One region of the Mycolicibacterium phocaicum genome, then DNA from elsewhere that is predicted to be linked to it. Evidence: predicted binding sites of a transcription regulator. Region 1 holds the regulator's gene; the other holds the start of a gene.
The links. The regulator LexA, encoded in region 1, represses DNA repair genes until DNA is damaged. The targets are predictions, from matches to a motif close to CGAACANNTGTTCG.
Positions count from the first base shown of each region.

Region 2: G6N46_RS09540 (HNH endonuclease signature motif containing protein) is a predicted target of LexA. The motif match lies at 4,028-4,041, and genes of this name have one in related genera.

Region 1 covers NZ_AP022616.1:1,261,310-1,270,847, reverse strand. Annotated here, with positions in the region: gene G6N46_RS06185 (PE-PPE domain-containing protein) at 1-607, opposite strand, end outside; gene G6N46_RS06180 (DEAD/DEAH box helicase) at 975-2,342, shown strand; gene G6N46_RS06175 (acyl-CoA dehydrogenase family protein) at 2,439-3,596, shown strand; gene G6N46_RS06170 (LGFP repeat-containing protein) at 3,771-6,005, shown strand; gene lexA (transcriptional repressor LexA) at 6,072-6,761, opposite strand; gene G6N46_RS06160 (LysM peptidoglycan-binding domain-containing protein) at 7,012-7,485, shown strand; gene nrdR (transcriptional regulator NrdR) at 7,597-8,061, shown strand; gene G6N46_RS06150 (alpha/beta fold hydrolase) at 8,068-9,090, opposite strand; gene G6N46_RS06145 (proteasome assembly chaperone family protein) at 9,135-9,538, opposite strand, start outside.
Region 2 covers NZ_AP022616.1:1,955,406-1,964,943, reverse strand. Annotated here, with positions in the region: gene G6N46_RS09560 (TldD/PmbA family protein) at 1-662, shown strand, start outside; gene G6N46_RS09555 (metallopeptidase TldD-related protein) at 662-2,062, shown strand; gene G6N46_RS09550 (threonine aldolase family protein) at 2,046-3,071, opposite strand; gene G6N46_RS09545 (carboxymuconolactone decarboxylase family protein) at 3,086-3,928, shown strand; gene G6N46_RS09540 (HNH endonuclease signature motif containing protein) at 4,046-5,452, shown strand; gene G6N46_RS09535 (acyl-CoA thioesterase) at 5,588-6,391, opposite strand; gene G6N46_RS09530 (phytanoyl-CoA dioxygenase family protein) at 6,426-7,667, opposite strand; tRNA gene G6N46_RS09525 (tRNA-Ile) at 7,756-7,829, shown strand; gene G6N46_RS09520 (hypothetical protein) at 7,851-8,309, opposite strand; gene G6N46_RS09515 (FUSC family protein) at 8,407-9,538, shown strand, end outside.

The DNA of each region.
Region 1 (9,538 bases):
GTCGCTCGAACAGACCGCCGTTGGGCCGGTTGGTGTTGCCGATCATGACGAAGGCCAACGAGGCCTTCTGCGCGTCGGTCAGTCCCGACAGCGTGGCCTTCTCGCGGCTCACGATGTTGCCGCCCTGGGAGTAGCCGAAAATGATGACCGGGTTCTGGGGTGTCGCCGCCGGCAGTGCCAGCTGCAGCTGAGTATCCAGCGCAAGGATGCCCTGACCGGTCGAGTCGTTCCACTTTGCGCCGGACAGGCCGCCCCAGCCGGGCAGCGGGATGGGCCAGAACTGGGCCGGGTAGTTGATACCCGTCAGTGTGCAGCCGTTGGTGCTGGTGCACACCGGTTGGAGTTGTGCGTTGAGGTTGAACGGTGCGATGTAGTAGTCGGTCGCGTTCTCCTTGTATCCCGCAACGACATTCGCGTTCGGGGTGCCGGTGCCCGGGACGATCAGCGCGGTCGCGGCGAGGGTGAACGCGGCCGTCACCATCGAGACCACGCCCAGCAGAACCGTGCTCAGCACCGTCAGCATCACGGCCACGGCTGCGGGGATGGTGCGTCCGAAGTTGCGCATCGCCTCGCCCCCTTTCGACGTCGCCGATCCGATGATCGGCACCTGTTTCGCATCGTCGCACTGTGACCGGACCGGGACCGGGTGTTTGCCGAAAATTTGTCGGGCGTGTCGATTCTTGGGTATGGCAGTGCGCAGATCGTGGGTGAAATCACACCACTGCGATACTCTTTGCGGGACAGGGCTTTTCGTCCCGCGGCCGGCCGTACCGATTGCCGTGGTCGGCGACGGGCGATGTTCGGTACTAAGCTCTGGCTCAACATCAGTTGCGCTCCTTCGCAGGACACGCCCACTGATCACGTCGTGGAACGGCTGAGAGCCGTGTCAGTCCATCTGCACCAGCACTTCTCGCGGCGACCGATACTGCCGCCGGCATTGTCGACCCTCCGTGCCGGAAAGGCTGTACTCATCCATGTCTGCAGAACAATCGTCGTCCTTCGCTGAACTCGGCGTCCCCGAGGCGCTCGTCGCCTCGCTCGCCGGCCGCGGCATCGCCGCGCCGTTCCCCATCCAGGTCAGCACCCTGCCCGACACCCTGGCCGGCCGGGACGTCCTCGGCCGCGGCCGCACGGGCAGCGGTAAGACGCTCGCCTTCTCCATTCCGCTGGTGGCCCGGCTGGCCGGCGCCTCGCGACGTCCGTCGCGTCCCACCGGCCTGGTGCTGGCCCCGACCCGCGAGCTGGCCACCCAGATCGCCGCGACCGTCGAACCGCTGGCCACTGCTGTGGGACTCAAGGTGACCACCATCTTCGGTGGCGTTTCGCAGAACCGTCAGGTCGACGCGTTGCGCGGCGGCGTGGACATCGTCATCGCCTGCCCGGGCCGTCTCGAAGACCTCATGAAGCAGAAGCTGGTGAACCTCGACGCCGTGCAGGTCACGGTGCTGGACGAGGCTGATCACATGGCCGACCTGGGCTTCCTGCCGGGCGTCACCCGGATTCTGGCGGCCACTCCCGCCGGCGGTCAGCGCATGTTGTTCTCCGCGACGCTCGACAACGGCGTCGACAAGCTCGTGCGGCGCTTCCTGTCCGATCCCATCACGCATTCGGTCGACGAGATCGATGCGCCGCCGCCGGCCATGACGCACCACGTGTTCCACGTCGCCGGTGTCGCCGAGAAGCGCGACCTGGTGCAGCGGCTGGCGTCCGGCACCGGCCGGCGCATCCTGTTCATGCGCACCAAGCACCAGGCTCGCAAGCTGGCCCGGCAGCTCACCGAATCCGGTGTGCCGTCGGTCGACCTGCACGGCAACCTGTCCCAGCCCGCGCGGGACCGCAACCTCGCCGCTTTCAGCTCGGGAGAGGCGCGCGTCCTCGTCGCCACCGACATCGCCGCGCGCGGTGTGCACGTCGACGAGGTCGAGCTCGTGGTCCACGTGGACCCGCCCGCCGAGCACAAGGCGTACCTGCACCGCTCGGGACGTACGGCCCGTGCCGGAAGCGCCGGCGACGTCGTGACCGTGGTGCTCCCGGAGCAGCGCAAGGATGCCCAGCAGCTGCTGCGCAAGGCCGGCATCACGGCCCGGCCGCAGGAAGTCGTCGCCGATTCGGCGTCGGTGCAGGCGCTGGTCGGAGAGATCGCGCCGTACCGCGCGCCGGCCCCCAAGGAGGCGCCCGCGCCCCGGGGCGGCAACCGTCCGGCCAAGACGGCGACCGCCGGGCAGGCGCAGCGCCGCCGCCGGCGTTCGAGCGGTGGGCTGCAGGCGCCCGGGCGTACCCAGGGTGGTCGTTCGCAGGGGCAGCCGGGCCGTTCGCAGTCCGGCCGCAGCCAGGCGAGGTAGTCGCCACCCGGCGACGCGCCGGGTGTGGGCCCGCTCACAACCAACCGCCCGGTTGGGATAAGTTGTTGCAAACTTATCCAGTACCGGAGGTCTCACATGGGTGTCATCAAGTACGACCGCACGTTGTTCGAACCCGAGCACGAGCTGTTCCGGGAGTCGTACCGCGCGTTCCTCGACCGCCATGCCGAGCCCTACCGCGAGGAGTGGGAGAAGGCCAAGATCGTCGACCGCGAGGTCTGGCGCGAGGCGGGTAAACAGGGTTTTCTCGGCATGGCCGTGCCGGAGGAGTACGGCGGCGGCGGAAACCCGGACTTCCGCTACAACGTCATCGTCAGCGAGGAGACCGCGGCGGGACGACACAGCGGTCTGGGCTTCACGCTGCAGAACGACGTCATCGCGCCGTACCTGCTCGAGCTGACCAACGACGAGCAGAAGCAGCGCTGGCTGCCCGGTTTCTGCAGCGGCGAACTGATCTGTGCCATCGCGATGACCGAACCGGGCACCGGTAGTGACTTGCAGGGCATCAAGACCCGTGCGGTCAAAGACGGCGACCACTACGTGCTCAACGGCTCGAAGACGTTCATCACCAACGGTATTCACGCCGACCTGGTGATCGTCGTCGCTCAGACCGACCCGGACAAGGGCGCGCAGGGCTTCAGCCTGCTGGTGGTCGAGCGCGGCATGGCGGGTTTCGAGCGCGGCCGTCACCTCGACAAGATCGGCCTCGACGCGCAGGACACCGCGGAATTGTCGTTCACCGAAGTCAAAGTCCCGGCCGAGAACCTGCTGGGCGTCGAGGGCATGGGGTTCGTCTATCTGATGCAGAACCTGCCGCAGGAGCGTATTTCCATCGCCGTGATGGCTGCCGCGGCGATGGAGGCCGTGCTGGAATCGACATTGCAATACGCCAAGGAGCGTAAAGCGTTCGGCAAGCCGATCGGCAGCTTCCAGAACAGCCGATTCGTGTTGGCGGAACTGGCGACAGAGGCCACGGCGGTGCGAATCATGGTCGATGAGTTCATTCGCCTGCATCTCGATCGAAAGCTGACAATCGACCAGGCGGCGATGGCCAAATGGTATTCCACAGAGGCGCAGGTTCGCCTGGTCGACCGGTGTCTGCAGCTGCACGGCGGCTACGGCTATATGCGCGAATATCCCATTGCGCGGGCATTCCTGGACTCGCGCATCCAGACCATCTACGGCGGGACCACCGAGATCATGAAGGAGATCATCGGCCGCGGATTGGGCGTTTAACTAATTGCCGCGCGAATTTATTCGCATATCGAAGCGCGACACACTGGTGCGTCACCGCCCGATATCCCGCACGATGGGCATGAACTGAAGCAAAGTTGACAGAATCTCTCAATCAAGAGAGTTTGTCTGACGGAATTTTGTATCCGGAGTTTTGCCGACCGCGGGAGGAATTCGATGACCGGGCTGCGAACCCGTGGCGGATGGGCTGGTGTCGGGGCCCTTTCTGTCGCGGTGGCATTGCTCATGGCTCCGACGGCATACGCGACACCGGAAAGCGACGCCGACGCGGCGATATCCCACACGTGGGATGCCGCGGGCGGTGACACGGGTGAGCTGGGTGCCAAGGACGGTGACGTCTACCAGGTCGGCGCGGGCTTTGCGCAGAACTTCGCGGGCGGCAAGATCTATTTCAGCGAGGGCACCGGCGCCCATCTCATTTACGGCGCGATCCTCGACAAGTACCAGGCCTTGGGCGGCGCCGCGGACAGCGATCTCGGCTTCCCGACCATCGACGAGGGCGCGGGCAAGGCCACTGACAGCCGCAACAGCACCTTCAGTGCCGCTGACAAGCCGGTCATCTTCTGGACGCCCGACAACGGCGCCTGGGTGGTGCGCGGCGCCATCAACGCCGCCTGGGACAAGCTCGGCGGGTCGGCCGGCACCCTCGGCGTACCCACGGCCGACGAGTCCTGGAAGGGCGACGTCGTCACCCAGCCCTTCACCGGCGGTGAGGTGAGCTGGAACGCCAAGACCAAGGCGTTCACCACCACGCCGGCCGACCTGGCCGGCCAGCTGACCGGCCTCGACGTGCCGGGCGACGCGACGACGGCCATCGCCGCCGCACGACGGGCAGCCGGCGGGCCGCAGGGCACCCTCGGAGACGAGCAGGGTGCCCAGTACAAGGTCGGCGACGGCGTGGCACAGAACTTCGCCGGCGGCACCATCTTCTATTCACCGGCGACCGGTGCGCACGCGATCACCGGCGACGTACTGGCCAAATACCGCGCGGCCGGCGGCCCGCAGGGCGATCTCGGATTCCCGGCGAGCAACGAGACCGACGGCGGCATCTCGCCCACGAGCCGCATCGCCACGTTCGCCGCCGCCGACAACCCGGCGATCTTCTGGACGCCCGAGCACGGCGCGTTCGTCGTCCGCGGCGCGATGAACGCGGCGTGGGACAAGCTCGGTGGCGCGACCGGCAAGCTCGGCGCGCCGACCGCCGATCAGACCGTCAGCGGCGACGTCGTCAGCCAGAAGTTCACGGGCGGTTCGATCTCGTGGAACAAGTCCAGCCGTGCGTTCAGCACCGAGCCGGCAGAACTGGCGTCGCAGTTGGGCGGCCTGCAGGTACCCAGTGTCGATCTGCCGGGCGGGGTGACCTCGCAGTCCGACGAGGCCGGCAAGTGGTACCAGTTCCACTGGTGGTGGTTGCTGGCGATCATCCCGCTGCTGCTCGTCGTGGTCGGCATCGTGATCGCGTCGCTGCTGCGGCGCCGGCGGCACGCCGGACCGGACGCCGTCGACGATCAGGACGCGTACGACTACGACGACCACGAGCTCGGCGACGGGGAGTACGGCGACCCGCAGTATGCGGACGGCGGTGTCGACAGTGAGTACGGCGACGAGTTCGCGGCCGAGGACCAGCAGTTCGACGGCCCGCACGGCGGGCCCGCGTTCCAGAGCAACCCGGACGTCATCGACACCGCGCCGACGGTGTACCCCGATTTCACGGCCGAGCAGCCCGCCGACGAGCCCGCCGACGGTGAGGCGGACGCCGATGCCGATGCCGAGGCGCAAGCCGAGCTCGACGCCGAGCCGGTCGACGCGGCCGAACCCTACGAGCCTGAGCCGCAGGCGAGCGGCGACGACGGCGACCGCGAACCCGCCGACGAACCGACGGCCTCGGTGCAACTCCCGGATGCGTTGCGTCGTGGTGGCGCGGCGGCGGGCCTGACCGCGGCCGGGTTGGCGGGCTTCGCCGGACTTCGGCCCCGGGACCCCGCCGACCGTGTCTGGGCTGCGCCGGCCGAGGACCAGGAGACCGAGGACCAGGCTGACGAGCGTGCGTCCGAGCCCGAGGAACAGGTGGCCGAGGCCGAGACGCCGGAGGTTTCGGAGGCGGAACCGGCAGCCGAGGCTCCTGTGGACGAGGCGCCTGCGGAGGACGCCGTCGCGGCCGGTCCGGCCAGCGGCCGGCACCATGCGCTGGGGGCCGAGGAACCCGAGACCGCGCAGATGTCGTTCCGCGTCGCGACCGGTGCGGAGCCGCCAGAGGGCTACGGCATCAAGGCCAATACCGAGTCGGGTTTGTACTGGGTGCCGGGATCTCCCGGGTATGACGAAGCGCCCGTCCAAATCTGGTTTGCCAGTGAGGAATTCGCGGTCACCAACGGGTTCATCCGCGGCTGACCGGAGTCATGACTGAGCCCCGCTGCGAGCGACTGCAGCGGGGCTCATCTCTAGGTCTGGCAGCCCTCAAATCTTGCGGATGACGGTCACGACCTTGCCGAGGACGACCGCGTCGTTGCCCGGGATCGGGTCGAACGCCGGGTTGTGCGGCATCAGCCACACCTGGCCCTTGGTGCGCTTGAAGGTCTTCACCGTGGCCTCACCGTCGATCATCGCTGCGACGATGTCCCCGTTGTCGGCCACGTTCTGCTGCCGCACGACGACCCAGTCGCCGTCGCAGATCGCGGCGTCGATCATCGACTCGCCGACCACCTTCAGAAGGAACAACGAGCCCTCACCCACGAGTTCGCGGGGGAGCGGGAAGACGTCTTCGACGGCCTCTTCGGCAAGGATCGGGCCGCCGGCGGCGATCCGGCCGAGCACCGGCACGAACGTCGGTTCGGGCAGCGCGTCCGAACCGGAGACATCGGTTGTGATGGTGGCGCCCGTCGAGTCGTCCGCACCGCGCACGTCCACGGCGCGCGGGCGGTTCGGGTCGCGGCGCAGGTAGCCCTTCTTCTCCAGCGTGCGCAGCTGGTGGGCCACCGACGAGGTCGAGGTGAGGCCGACGGCGTCGCCGATCTCCCGGATGCTGGGCGGATAGCCGCGGGTGGTGACCGAGGTGCGGATGACGTCGAGGATGGTCCGCTGGCGCTCGGTGAGGCTGCTGGACCGTCCGCCTGGCTGGGTGTCCGGGGTATCGGTGCTGTCGCTCATGCAGACGAATCTAGCCCAGTGCGGACGATTCATCAAACATGTGTTCGAGATCGGGCGGGTCGGCGTGTCGCGGACGGATCTCGTCGTGACGTCGTGAAAGGGGCGGCGGAGTCGGCGAACGGAACTTGTCGGTGGGTCGTCGTATCGTTCGCAACAGTTCGATCACATGTTCTACCTTTCGAACATTTGGGCGATATAGTCGAACACAAGAGCGATCGAACCTATGTACGAACTCCTGAGAGGAACCGACATGACCGTCATCACCCGCGAATACCCGACCGACGTCGTCGTCCGCACCGTGCCTCGGCGTGGAGATGTGAATCCGCACCGCCAGGCCCGGCTGCGGCCGGCTGGTTCCCGTCCTGCGGGCGCGGCCTTCCGCCACCGCGGTACGGGAGTACTGACCTCCCGGGCCTCGCACCGTCGCAACCCGATCACGCCGTTGACCACGGTGATGCTGGCTCTGGTCGCGGCCGGGATCACGGTGTGGCTGGGCCTGGTGGCGCAGTTCGGCGAAGCTGTCCAGCCGACATCGTCGGCGGCCTCGGTGCCCGCACAGCTCGCGGTGGTCCGGGTGCAGACCGGGGAGTCCATTCAGCAGGTCGCCCGGCGCGTGGCGCCCGACGCGCCCGTCAGCGCCGTCGTCGACCGCATCAAGGAGCTCAACAAGCTGCCGTCGGTGGCACTGAACGCCGGTCAGACGCTGATCGCGCCGGTCGGCTGAGGACAGCCCGTGCGCACCTCGATCGGCACGGCGCCCGGCCGCGTCCGAGCGGCACGGGTAGGCTCAAGACCGTTCGAAACGGTCGATTGTCGGTGCGGCGAAGGAGCGGTGATGCACTGTCCGTTCTGCCGGCATCCGAACTCGCGTGTGGTCGATTCACGGGAAGCTGATGAAGGGCAGGCGATTCGGCGTCGCCGGTCATGCCCGGAATGCGGCCGCCGGTTCACGACGGTGGAAACTGCGGTCGTCGCGGTGGTCAAACGCAGCGGCGTCACAGAACCGTTCAGCCGGGACAAGGTGATCAAGGGCGTGCGGCGCGCCTGCCAGGGTCGGCAGGTCGACGACGATGCCCTGAACCAGTTGGCACAGAAGGTCGAAGATGCGGTGCGGGCCACCGGATCTCCCGAAGTGCCGAGCCATGAGGTCGGGCTGGCGATCCTCGGCCCTTTGCGTGACCTCGATGAGGTCGCCTATCTGCGGTTCGCCTCCGTGTACCGCTCATTCTCGTCCGCTGAGGACTTCGAACGCGAAATCGAGGCGCTGCGCGCGCACCGCGGCGTGACGTCGTCGGGCTGACTGCCGCTAGGTCGCGCTGCGTTCGTCGGTCTCCATCGCGTCGAGCACCGCGAACTTCGTATCCTGCGGGGCGTCGATCGATTTCGCGGTGACGCCGGTCTGCAGTAGGCCGCGCAGGGCATCGCGGTCGTACACCGACGGCGCGGTGGTGTCGATGAACTCCTCGACGAGCTTCACGAACCGATCGGGATCGTCATGAAATGGGAAATGGCCCGAGTTGTCGAAGAACTCGAGCCGAGAACCTGGCATCGCGGCATGGGCCAGCTCGCCATGAGCAGCCGGGATGACGGCATCGTGGGTGCCCCAAACCAATTGCACCGGAATGGCTTCGGTCAAATAACATCGATCCAGCATCGTGACCACCTGGCCCCGCCAGTCGACCACCGCACGCAGGGTCCGGGCAAAGGCGGACGAGGCCTTGGGTTCGGGCAGGTCGTTGAGGATCCGCAGCATGTTCGGCAGGTCGTGACCCAGACCGGTCGACCCGAGCAGCGCGCCGCCGAGACGTCCGGCGAGCTGAAGCGCGGGCAGCACCAACGGGATTCGCAACAGCGCCAGCGCTTCGGTGCCCAATGGCAGGGCCGCGAGCCGCAGCGCGATGTTCACGTCGCGGGTGACGCCGCCGGCACCCACCAGCACCAGGCGATCGATCAATTGCGGGAATTGATAGGCGAATTGCATGGCCACGCCGCCGCCCAGCGAATGGCCGACGACCGTTACCCGTTCGATGTCCAGCACGCTGAGCAGGTCCCGCATGCCGTTGGCGTACGCCGCCACCGAGTAGTCGGCGCGCGGTTTGTCGGACTGGCCGTGACCCAGCAGGTCTGGGGCGATCACGGTGAAGCGCTGCGCGAGGCGCGTCTGAACGGTCTCCCAGGTGGTGGAGTTGTCACCGATGCCGTGGATGAGCAGGATCGCCGGTCCCGAACCGGCTATCCGGTACGCCCGCCGGTAACCGTGGATGGTGCGGTATTCCAGCCGCGGCGTGACGTCGCGCACCGAGTGCAGGGTGGGCTTCCCATCGGACATCGTCCCAGCTCCTTCCCATCGTGTCGGCGGAGCCGACCGCGTGGTCAGTCGCCGACAGTGCCGTCGTCGCCGGCCTGGGGATCGGAGAATCCGTCGCCGGACTGTTCGGCGAGGAACTGCTCGAACTGTGCGCCGAGCTCGTCGCCGCTGGGTAGTTCCTCGTCACGTGCCAGCAACGACCGATTTTCCTGAGCAGCGACGAACGAATCGTACTGTTGTTCCAGTGCACTGACCACTTGAGCGACTTCGGCGCTGGCCTCCACCTGCTCACTGATCTTCGTGTACACCTCGGCGCCCGCCTCGGACAGCTCGTGGAGCGGGATCTGCAGCGATGCGATCCGCGAGACCTCGCCCAGCAGGGCCTCCGCGGCCGGCGGATACGCGGTTTGCGCCAGGTAGTGCGGCACGTGCACCGTGAAGCCCAGAGCTTCGTGGCCGTGCTGAATCA
Region 2 (9,538 bases), 690 kb from region 1:
ACGCCGGCACGTCATTCGCCACCCCGGACAAGCTGGGCACCATGCAGTACGGGTCGCCGATCATGAACGTCACCGCCGATCGCACCGTCGAACACGGTTTGGCCACCATCGGATTCGACGACGAAGGCGTCCGCGCGCAGAGCTGGGACCTGGTGCGCGACGGCGTATTCGTGGGGTACCAACTGGATCGGGTGTTCGCGCCGAAACTGGGTGTCGCGCGGTCCAACGGTTGCTCGTATGCGGACTCACCGCATCACGTACCGATCCAGCGGATGGCCAACGTCTCGCTGCAACCCGGTACCGACGATCTGAGCACCGACGATTTGATCAGCCGGGTCGAGAACGGCATCTACATCGTCGGCGACAAGTCGTGGTCAATCGACATGCAGCGGTACAACTTCCAGTTCACCGGTCAGCGGTTCTTCAAGATTCGCGACGGCAAGTTGGACGGCCAGGTGCGCGACGTCGCCTACCAGGCCACGACCACCGACTTCTGGGGATCGATGGAAGCCGTTGGCGGAGAGTCGACGTGGCGTCTCGGCGGCGCGTTCAACTGTGGCAAGGCCCAGCCCGGCCAGGTGGCCGCCGTCAGCCACGGCTGCCCGTCCGCGCTGTTCCGCGGAATCAATGTGCTCAACACGCGAACTGAATCGGGGCGTTGATGCTGAATAATTCTCCCGGTCGCTACGCGCGCCCCGCTGCACCGCAGGTTGTCGATCTGGTGCTGGCCGAGGCGGCCCGTCGGGGGCGCGCCGACGAGACCATCGTCCTGGTGACCGACAGGTCCACCGCGTCTCTGCGCTGGGCCCGCAACACCATGACCACCAACGGCGAGTCGGTGAGCCGCGAGACCACCGTCATTTCGATTGTCCGCCAAGGGGACAAAGCCCGGGTTGGCGTGGTGAAGTCCAGCGAGGTCGATCCGTCGACCATCGCCGGCCTGGTGGCGGCGTCGCAGGACGCGGCGCAGGCGGCGCCTGAGGCGCGGGACAGCGCACCGGCACTGACCGGGCTCTCGATTTCGGACGATTGGGAGGCGCCGTCACCGCTGACGGGTGCCTCGGTGTTCGGCAATGTGGCCGCGCGCCTCGTCGACGGCTTTCATCGCAGCGACGCGCTGTACGGGTTCGCCCGTCACGAACTCGACACCACCTATCTGGCCACGTCGGGCGGTATCCGGCGACGGTTCACTCAACCGACCGGCTCGGTGGAGATCAACGCCAAACGCGATGGCGCCAGCGCCTGGGCGGGCGTCAGCACCGCCGATTTCGTCGATGTACCAGTCGATTCCATGCTCGACGACCTGTGCCTGCGTCTCGGCTGGGCGTCCCGGGCCGTCGAGTTGCCCGCCGGCCGCTACGAGACGCTGATGCCGCCGTCAACCGTCGCGGACATGATGATCTACCTCGGCTGGAGCATGGACGGCCGCGGCGCGCAGGAGGGCCGCACCGCGCTGTCGGCGCCGGGCGGCACCCGGGTGGGGGAGAAGCTCACCGACCTGGGGCTGACGCTGTACTCGGATCCCGTTGCGCCCGGGCTGGATTGCCTGCCGTTCGTGGCGACGTCGAGTTCGTCGGAGCGGGTGTCGGTGTTCGACAACGGACTGGACATCGGACGTGTCGACTGGATTCGCGACGGCGCCGTCAACGCGCTCGCCTATCCACGCTCTGCCGCAGCGGAATTCGATGCACCGGTGGCCGTGCCTGCCGACAATCTTCTGATGACCGGTGGCACCGCAAGTCTGTCCGACATGATTGCCGGTACCGAACGCGGCCTGCTGCTGACCACCCTGTGGTACATGCGCGAGGTCGATCCGACGGTGCTGCTGCTGACCGGTCTGACGCGCGACGGCGTCTACCTCATCGAGGACGGGGAGGTGACGGCCGCGGTCAACAACTTCCGGTTCAACGAGAGCCCGTTGGACCTGCTGCGGCGCGCCACCGAGGCCGGCATCAGTGAGACCACACTGCCCCGGGAATGGGGCGACTGGGCTACCCGCGCCCAGATGCCGTCGCTGCGGATTCCCGACTTCCACATGTCGTCCGTCAGTCAGGCGCAATAACTTTCAGGACCGCCGCGACGTCGTCGTCGGTGGTGGCCCACGAGCAGACGAACCGGACCACTGGTCGCATCGGGTCCGGTGCGTGGACCGCGAAGTGTTCCCGCACGCGGGCGGTGGTCGTCGCGTCGAGGATGGCGAACACCTCGTTGGCCTCGGTCGGCGCGGCCAGTTGCAGTCCCGCCTCCGCGAACCCGGCACTCAATGTCGCGGCCATGCGGTTGGCGTGAGCCGCGGTCTGGAGCCAGAGATCGTCCTGCAACATGGCCTCGAACTGCGCCGAGATGAAGCGGTGCTTGCTGGCGAGGTGTCCGATCTGCTTCTGTACGAAGCGAATTCCCTGGAAATGTTCGGGCCGGCGGATCAGCACCGCGTCACCGAACAGCATGCCGTTCTTGGTACCGCCGACGGTGACGATGTCGGCGTCGCCGACTGCCTCTCGTGGCGGGACATCAAGGGCGGCAATGGCATTGGCGATGCGCGAGCCATCCACGTGGACCAACAGCTCGTGCTGGTGGGCGTAGTCGATGAACTCGGTCAGCGCGGCGGGCGACCACACGCGGCCGTTCTCAGTCGACTGGGTGATGGTGACGATGCGCGGCTGCGAGTGGTGCACCTCGCCACGGCGCGCGATGTGTCGATCCAGGTCGCGCGGCGCGATCAGGCCGTCATCGCTGGGTAGGGGTGTCAGCTGCGCGCCGGAGAGCCGCACGGGCCCACCAGCTTCGTCTAGCAAGGAGTGCGCGATATCGCTGCACAGGATCTCCTGCCAGGGCCGCACTGCCGAAGCCAGCGCGATGATGTTGGCGGCGGTGCCGGTCAGTGCGAACAGCACGTCGGCGTCGGGAGCCGCAAAGGTCTCTCTGAGCTTTCGAGCCGCTCGTTCGGTGCTGGGGTCGGCGCCGTACGAACTCACGCTGCCCTGGTTGGCCCTGACGATCGCCTCGATGACGCGTGGGTGGGCACCAGCAGCGTTGTCGGAGGCGAATGCGGCCGAGACGGTCGAAGCCATGCGTCGATGGTCTCATCGCGGCAATAATCCGAAGTGTGGAGGATCTACTGACTGCCCTGATCGCGTTGTCGCCACCGGCTGATCGGCGGCTCAACGCGGCGATGCGGCAGACGTGTGCCGAGACCCTGAGCCTTGCGCCGTTGCCCTATGAAGAGGTGTACGGGCCCGTGTCCGACACTGAGCCGCTGGTGGCCGAGTTCGCCGAGCAGTTCAGCACCGACGTGTCGGTGATCTCTGAGGCTCAGCGGGAACAGCTCACTACCGCGCTGGGCAGCAAGAGCTTTCGCATCGTGGCCCTGATGTTCATCGCCGATTTCGTACCGCGCGTGCGGGCCGGGTTCGCGGCGTTGGGCCTGCCTCCGGTCGCCGATCCCGACGGTTGGGACCACGCCACCGATCCGGTTGATCTGCTGCTGAACCGCTTCGCAAGCTCGGTCGGGGCGCGACGGGAGCTGGACCCGGTCATGACCGAGGTCGTGCGGCTACGGGGCGCGGCCGCGCACAACTGCCGGCTGTGCAAGTCACTGCGCGAGGGCACGGCGCTCGATGCCGGCGGCAATGAGTCGCTGTATTCGGAAATCGAGCTGTACGAATCGTCCGAGCTGCTCGACGAGCGCCAGAAGGCCGCGTTGCGCTACGTCGACGCGCTGGTGTGGACGCCGTCGCGGATACCCGCCGACGCTGCCGCGGGGGTGCGGGCGCACTTCTCCGACGCCGAGGCCACCGAGATCACGCTCGACGTGATGCGCAACGGCATCAACAAGATTGCCGTCGCGCTGGGCGGCGATGCGCCGCGGGTCAGCGAGGGCACCGAGCGCTATCTGCTCGGAGTCGATGGGCAGCCGGTGTTCTCTTAGCGGTTCTCCGCGGGCGTCTGAAAAACTTTGGTCACTTTGTTTGCGCTGGTCACGGTAGATAACTAGCGCCCCACTTAGCACGGCCACTTGTCGGTCCTTCGAACTAGTGTTCGATGTATGGGATTCGTCGATCCGGCCGCTGTCGAGGAGGCCTACGCCGTCTACGAAGCCGCGGCGGCTCGGCTCGCGTCTCTGGATTACAGCGGGCTGCCGATCGCAGTGTTGTTGGGGTTGCAGTCGCGCCGCGAAACCCTGAAGTGCGCGGCCGAGGCGGTCGATCACCAGATTCTGGCCGCCGCCCAAACTCAGGCCACCGCTAAAGACATCGGCGCCAAAAACTGGCCTGAGGTGTTGCATATCCGGCTCCGCATCAGCCGCGAGGAGGCCCGTCGGAGGGTGCGGGACTGTGACCATCTGGGTCCGCGGTCGGCGATCACCGGGGAGGCGTTGGGCCCGGTGTGGGAACTGGTGGCCGCCGCCTTGGCCGAAGGCGCGATCAATATCGAGCATGTCGCGGAAATCGCGGCGTTCTTCGCGAAGGTTCCGTTGTGGGTCGATCCGGTCACCCTCGCCCAGTGCGAACGTGACCTGGTCGCCGCCGCCCGGTACAAGACACCCGAAGAACTTCGGCGTGCGGCCGCGGATTTGTTGTACCGGCTGGATCAGGACGGTCCCGAACCCGATGACACCGAACGTGACCGCAAACGGGGCATCGCCCACGGTAAGCAACGATCCGACGGCACCTCGGACGTCGTAGGGACCTTGACCCCCGAGGCTCGGGCGTATTGGGATGCGATCTACGACAAGTACGCCGCGCCCGGGATGTGCAACCCGGCTGATGAGACGCCCTGCTATTCGGGGACGCCGACGGCCGAGCAGATCGCCAATGACACCCGCACTCTGGCGCAGCGTCAGCATGATGCGCAGATGTGGGTTGCCCGTATGGCCCTGACGTCGGGGATGTTGGGTGAGCACAACGGGCTCCCGGTCTCGGTGGTCGCCACCTGCACCGTCACCGACCTGGAAAAACGTGCCGGGGTCGCTGTGACGCACACCGGCACGAAGCTGCCGGTCAAAGACCTCATCCGGATGGCCGCGCAGGGTTCGGACAACTACCTCGCGGTGTTTGATGACCACACCGGCCAGCCCCTGTATCTGGGTCGGGCCGCGCGCACCGCCAGCACCGCGCAGCGGCTGGCGTTGTTCGCCCGGGACTTGGGCTGCACCAAACCCAACTGCACCGCCCCCGCATCCCGCTCCCAGGCCCATCACGTCAACACCAACTGGCGTGATGACGGCCCCACCGACATCACCAACCTCACCCTGGCCTGCGGACCCGACAACCGCCTCGCCGACACCGGCGGCTGGACCACCACCATGGGCCCCGACGGCCGCACCCACTGGACCCCACCACCCCTCTTAGATGTCGGCCAACCACGAACCAACCAGTACCACCACCCGACGCTGTACCCCACAGAGCGCGGGGATGATGACGGCGACGAAAGTGACAGTGCGGCAAGCTAATCCGGCGTTCCGCCACGGCTATCCACGTCGCGACGGCGGTAGCGCATGCGCCGCTGCTGAAGCGCCGTTGATGACACGCTACGAGCGCCCTCAGCTTCAGAGGACTCCGTGCGTTCCGCCCGTGAGCTCAGGGTTTCAGCCTTTGAAGTAGACGATCTGGTGGGTGCTGGCGAGCAGCGCGCCACCTCGGGACCACACGTGCGCGCTCTGGTCGAAGTATCCGTCCGAGAAGCGATTCGCGTGGGCGCTGCCCAACACGTAATCGCCGCCGATGTTTTCGAGCTCCTGCCCGTTGGCATGGAAGTAGGTGGTCAGTGAGATGGTCCCGGCCGGAAAGAACCCGCCGCGCCGCAGGAAGACCCGGGGATAGAAGATGTCGGACATCGCAGCCAGGGCGGCGAAGTCGAGGCCACGCTGGTTCGTGTCCCTCACCCACAGCGTCGTTCTCGATGACTCGCTGGGGCCGGAATCCTCGCCCGGGAAAGGATTTTCGACGTATCGCGTGTCATATTGGCCGACCCACGGTAGGGGCGGGCCACTGATTTCGAGCCCGTCGGGTCCAGTCACATTCGGCATGCGGGACTCGTCGTCCGACCAGGTGTCGCGGCGGATGCCGAAAACCATGGTGGCCGTGGTCTTGGTGTCGCCGTCCTGGCTGAGTTCGGCGATCCAGTGCTGGTTGGTGCGGTTGGTCCGCGCGGCCTTGAGTGCGATGTCGAACTCACCGTCGGCGATGGGTGCCGCGAAGTTGACCGTGAGCGCCAGCGGTTCGCCGATGCGGTCGGGCCGCAGCTCGACGGCGTGCAACAGCGCCGCGGCGGTGATCCCGCCGAACGGGCCGACCATGTTCGCCCAGTCCGGCTGCGTGCGGCCGCGCATGCGCGTGTCATCGACGGGTTGCAGTTCCAGGGCTTTGTCGAACGAATGAGAGCCGGTCACGCTCAACATGATGCCTGGCGCCCGGCGGGCGCCCTCAGTGAGTCGCTGCGCGACTGGATACCTTGCCCGTCGCGTCGGCGCGGAACAGGGCGTCGTTGTAGTGGCATCCAGCCGGAACCCACTCGAAGGTCTTCTCTTCGGCGAACTTGTAGTACAGGACGCGGCGCCCGGCATTGGGTGCGGTCGGCGGGGGAGTGCTGTGCATGATGTCGCCGTAATGCAATGTGAGATCGCCGGGTTCGGTGTCGAGCTTGACGACGGGCAGATCGCCCTCCTGACCCCACTGGAGCCAGTGCTTCGTATAGCGGTGCGACCCGGCCAGCACCATCAACTGACCGTTGGCCGCGTTGGCGCGATCGAGTTGGATGCCCGCTTGGATGAGCGGACACATGACGGGGTGCCCGCCGATACCGTCATCGACGTGCCAGCCTAGGTCGCCGTCGCCCTTGACCACGTCGGAGTTCTTGATGAAAACCATTGGGCCGTCGAGCCTGTCGTCGCAGACCCTCAGTTCGGGCCCCGCTAGCCGCGCGAACGCGGTGGTGCGCGGTTCGGTACACAGCGACTGTAGGACTTCGGAGTAGCGGCCCAGATAGTTGATCCGGGTGACGATTTCGGTCCCGCCGGAGTTCAGTGACCACCACGAGAACGGGTCACCGGGAGTGGTCATGGCTCGGACTTTCTCGACTTCCGCGCCCCATGTGGCGATCTCGTCGGGGCTGTAAACGCCCCGGATGTGCAGATAGCCGGCGACGCTGAAGAACTGGCGCAGGTCTTCCATGTCGTCGTCGGGGGTGAAGGTCTGGTGCAGATCGAGCGGCCGGCCGCTGCGGTCGATGAGAGTGCCGCGCACTGCGCGGGTATAGATCGGGGTGCCGGTCAGCAGCGTCTGGATGGCGGGTTCCCAGCGCTGCCAGTCCTGCAATGTGCCGCGCATCAGCCGCGCCCGCTCGGTGCAGACGGCGCCGGACGCCGACAGCAGTCGGTTCAGGAACGCCGAGAACGTCGTCTCGTCGAGCTGTACCAGGGTGGCCGCGGCGTCACCATTGGTGACGTCCACGCCTGTCGGCGTTGCGCGCCAGGTGTAGGCCGTGCCATCGGGGAGCCGGAACGCGATCGGCGCCGCCCCGGCGAGGTCATCGACGACGAGGGCGCCGTGCCGCGCGTTGAGGGCGGCCAGTTCGTGGGTGTGGAACTCGTCGAACGAATGGTGCGGAAACGACGCCGCGATGGCATCGACCCACGGCAGACCGGTGCCCACCTCGTCGGTCGCCATGGTGTCCCTTCCGTCCGACGTCGATTATCAGCCCGTGGAACGCCTTCCTGCGGCGACATGCGACCATGGTGGCCGCGATCTTCGCGATGGGGCGGTAGCTCAGTTGGTTAGAGCCGGGGACTCATAATCCCTTGGTCGCGGGTTCGAGCCCCGCCCGCCCTACTCAAGTCCCTACTCAAGTCCCTACTCAAGTCCCCGCTGCGGCGGGCTCAGCGATATCCGCCTTTTGACCTGTGCCGAACTGCCTCGACTGTCGGTCGCTTCGACCTCGATCACGGCCATGACGGGCTCGCCTCGCTTCAGCGCGCGAGCGGCTTTGCGTTGGGCGACGGGAGGAATCTCCACGGCGAGAGTGGCTTTGCGCAACGGCGGCAGATTGAGCATGGCGGGGCGCAGATGCAACGTGCGGGACTGGCGCATGCGGCGCGGAACGTCGATCTCGCCGGTGGCGATCACGTCGCAGGGCAGGCCGGCGGAGCGCACTTGGAGGACGACCGAATCGCCCAGTGGCTGATTACGTTCGCCGCCGAGCCACAGCCGCACGTTCGGCAGGGTCATCCCGCCTTCCGCATCGCGGCTTAGCCGCGATGCGATGGCAGCGCTGATCAACCTGCTGGTCAGCCCACCTTTGCGACGCGCCACGACGGTAACTTACGCCCGTTGGCAACGCTGCGAAGCCAGAAACGCGACGTCCACCGACCTGGACATGCCACACAGGCTGATGCCGCAGAATTGACCTGTGCAGGTAGTGGCAGCGGTGCGGAGAGCAAGTGTCCTCAACGCTGCCGACCCCGGCCGCATCCGGCTGCGCAGTGCGGCTGCGACCACGTTCTCGCTGCTGCTGGCGATCTGTGCGATGTTGGCGTTCACCCGTGCGGCCGGGCAGCCGGTAACTGTCGCGATGCTCGGTGCGGTGGTCGCGATGCAGGCGTCAGCCGCCGTCAAGGATCGCGATCAGCGCAGCCGCAACATCACCACGCTGCTGCTGTTCTTCCCGGCGATCGGCGCCATGGCCCTGGCCGCAGTCCTGGCGCCGCACGGCAAGATCGTCGACGTCGGCTTCATCGCTGTGTTGTTCGCCGCGGTGTGGGTGCGGCGGTACGGACCGCGCGGAAACGCCCTCGGGATGGTCGCGTTCATCTCGTACTTCTTCGTGATGTTCCTGCGAACCCCGGTACATCAGATTCCGGTGCTGGCGGTCGCGGTGGCCGTGGGGATCGTGTCGTCGCTGTTGGTGCACGTGCTGTTGTTTCCGGAACGGCCACGTGTCGAGGCGCGTCGCCTGCTGTCGGCACTACGCGCCGCGTCGCTCTCGACGCTGGACGTCGCGACCCGCCGCGGTCAGGTCAGCGTCGACGTCGCGCGGCACGAACTCGACCAGCTGGGTGAGACGGCGCTGCTCATCGACGACTGGCTGGACCGTCACGAGGCCGCGAAGTCACTGAGTGTCACCAGCAAGGATCTGGCGCTGCGGGTGTTCGAAGCGCAGATCATGCTGGAACAGGCAGCATCGTTCCTGTGGTGGCTGGACCAGGACGAGCCGTGGCCCGAGGGTCTGGTCGACGCGGTCGCGGCGCTGCGAATCTGCCTGGACAACAACCCCACCGACGAACAGCTGCGGCAGGCCCGACGGATGGGCGCGGCAGCCGCCGACAAGGCTGACCTGTCGACCTCGGCGGGCGTCGCGACGGTCACGGCGTACCGGGCGATGCAGGCACACTTGGCGATTCACCACATCACCACCAACGCCCGCGGCATCAGCGACGACGATATCGCCGCGGCCGCTGCCAGGGCTGACGGTGACGACGACGACCAGGACGCGCCATCAGGCCTGAATCCCAGCACCAAAGCCGCGATTCAGGTCGCGGTGG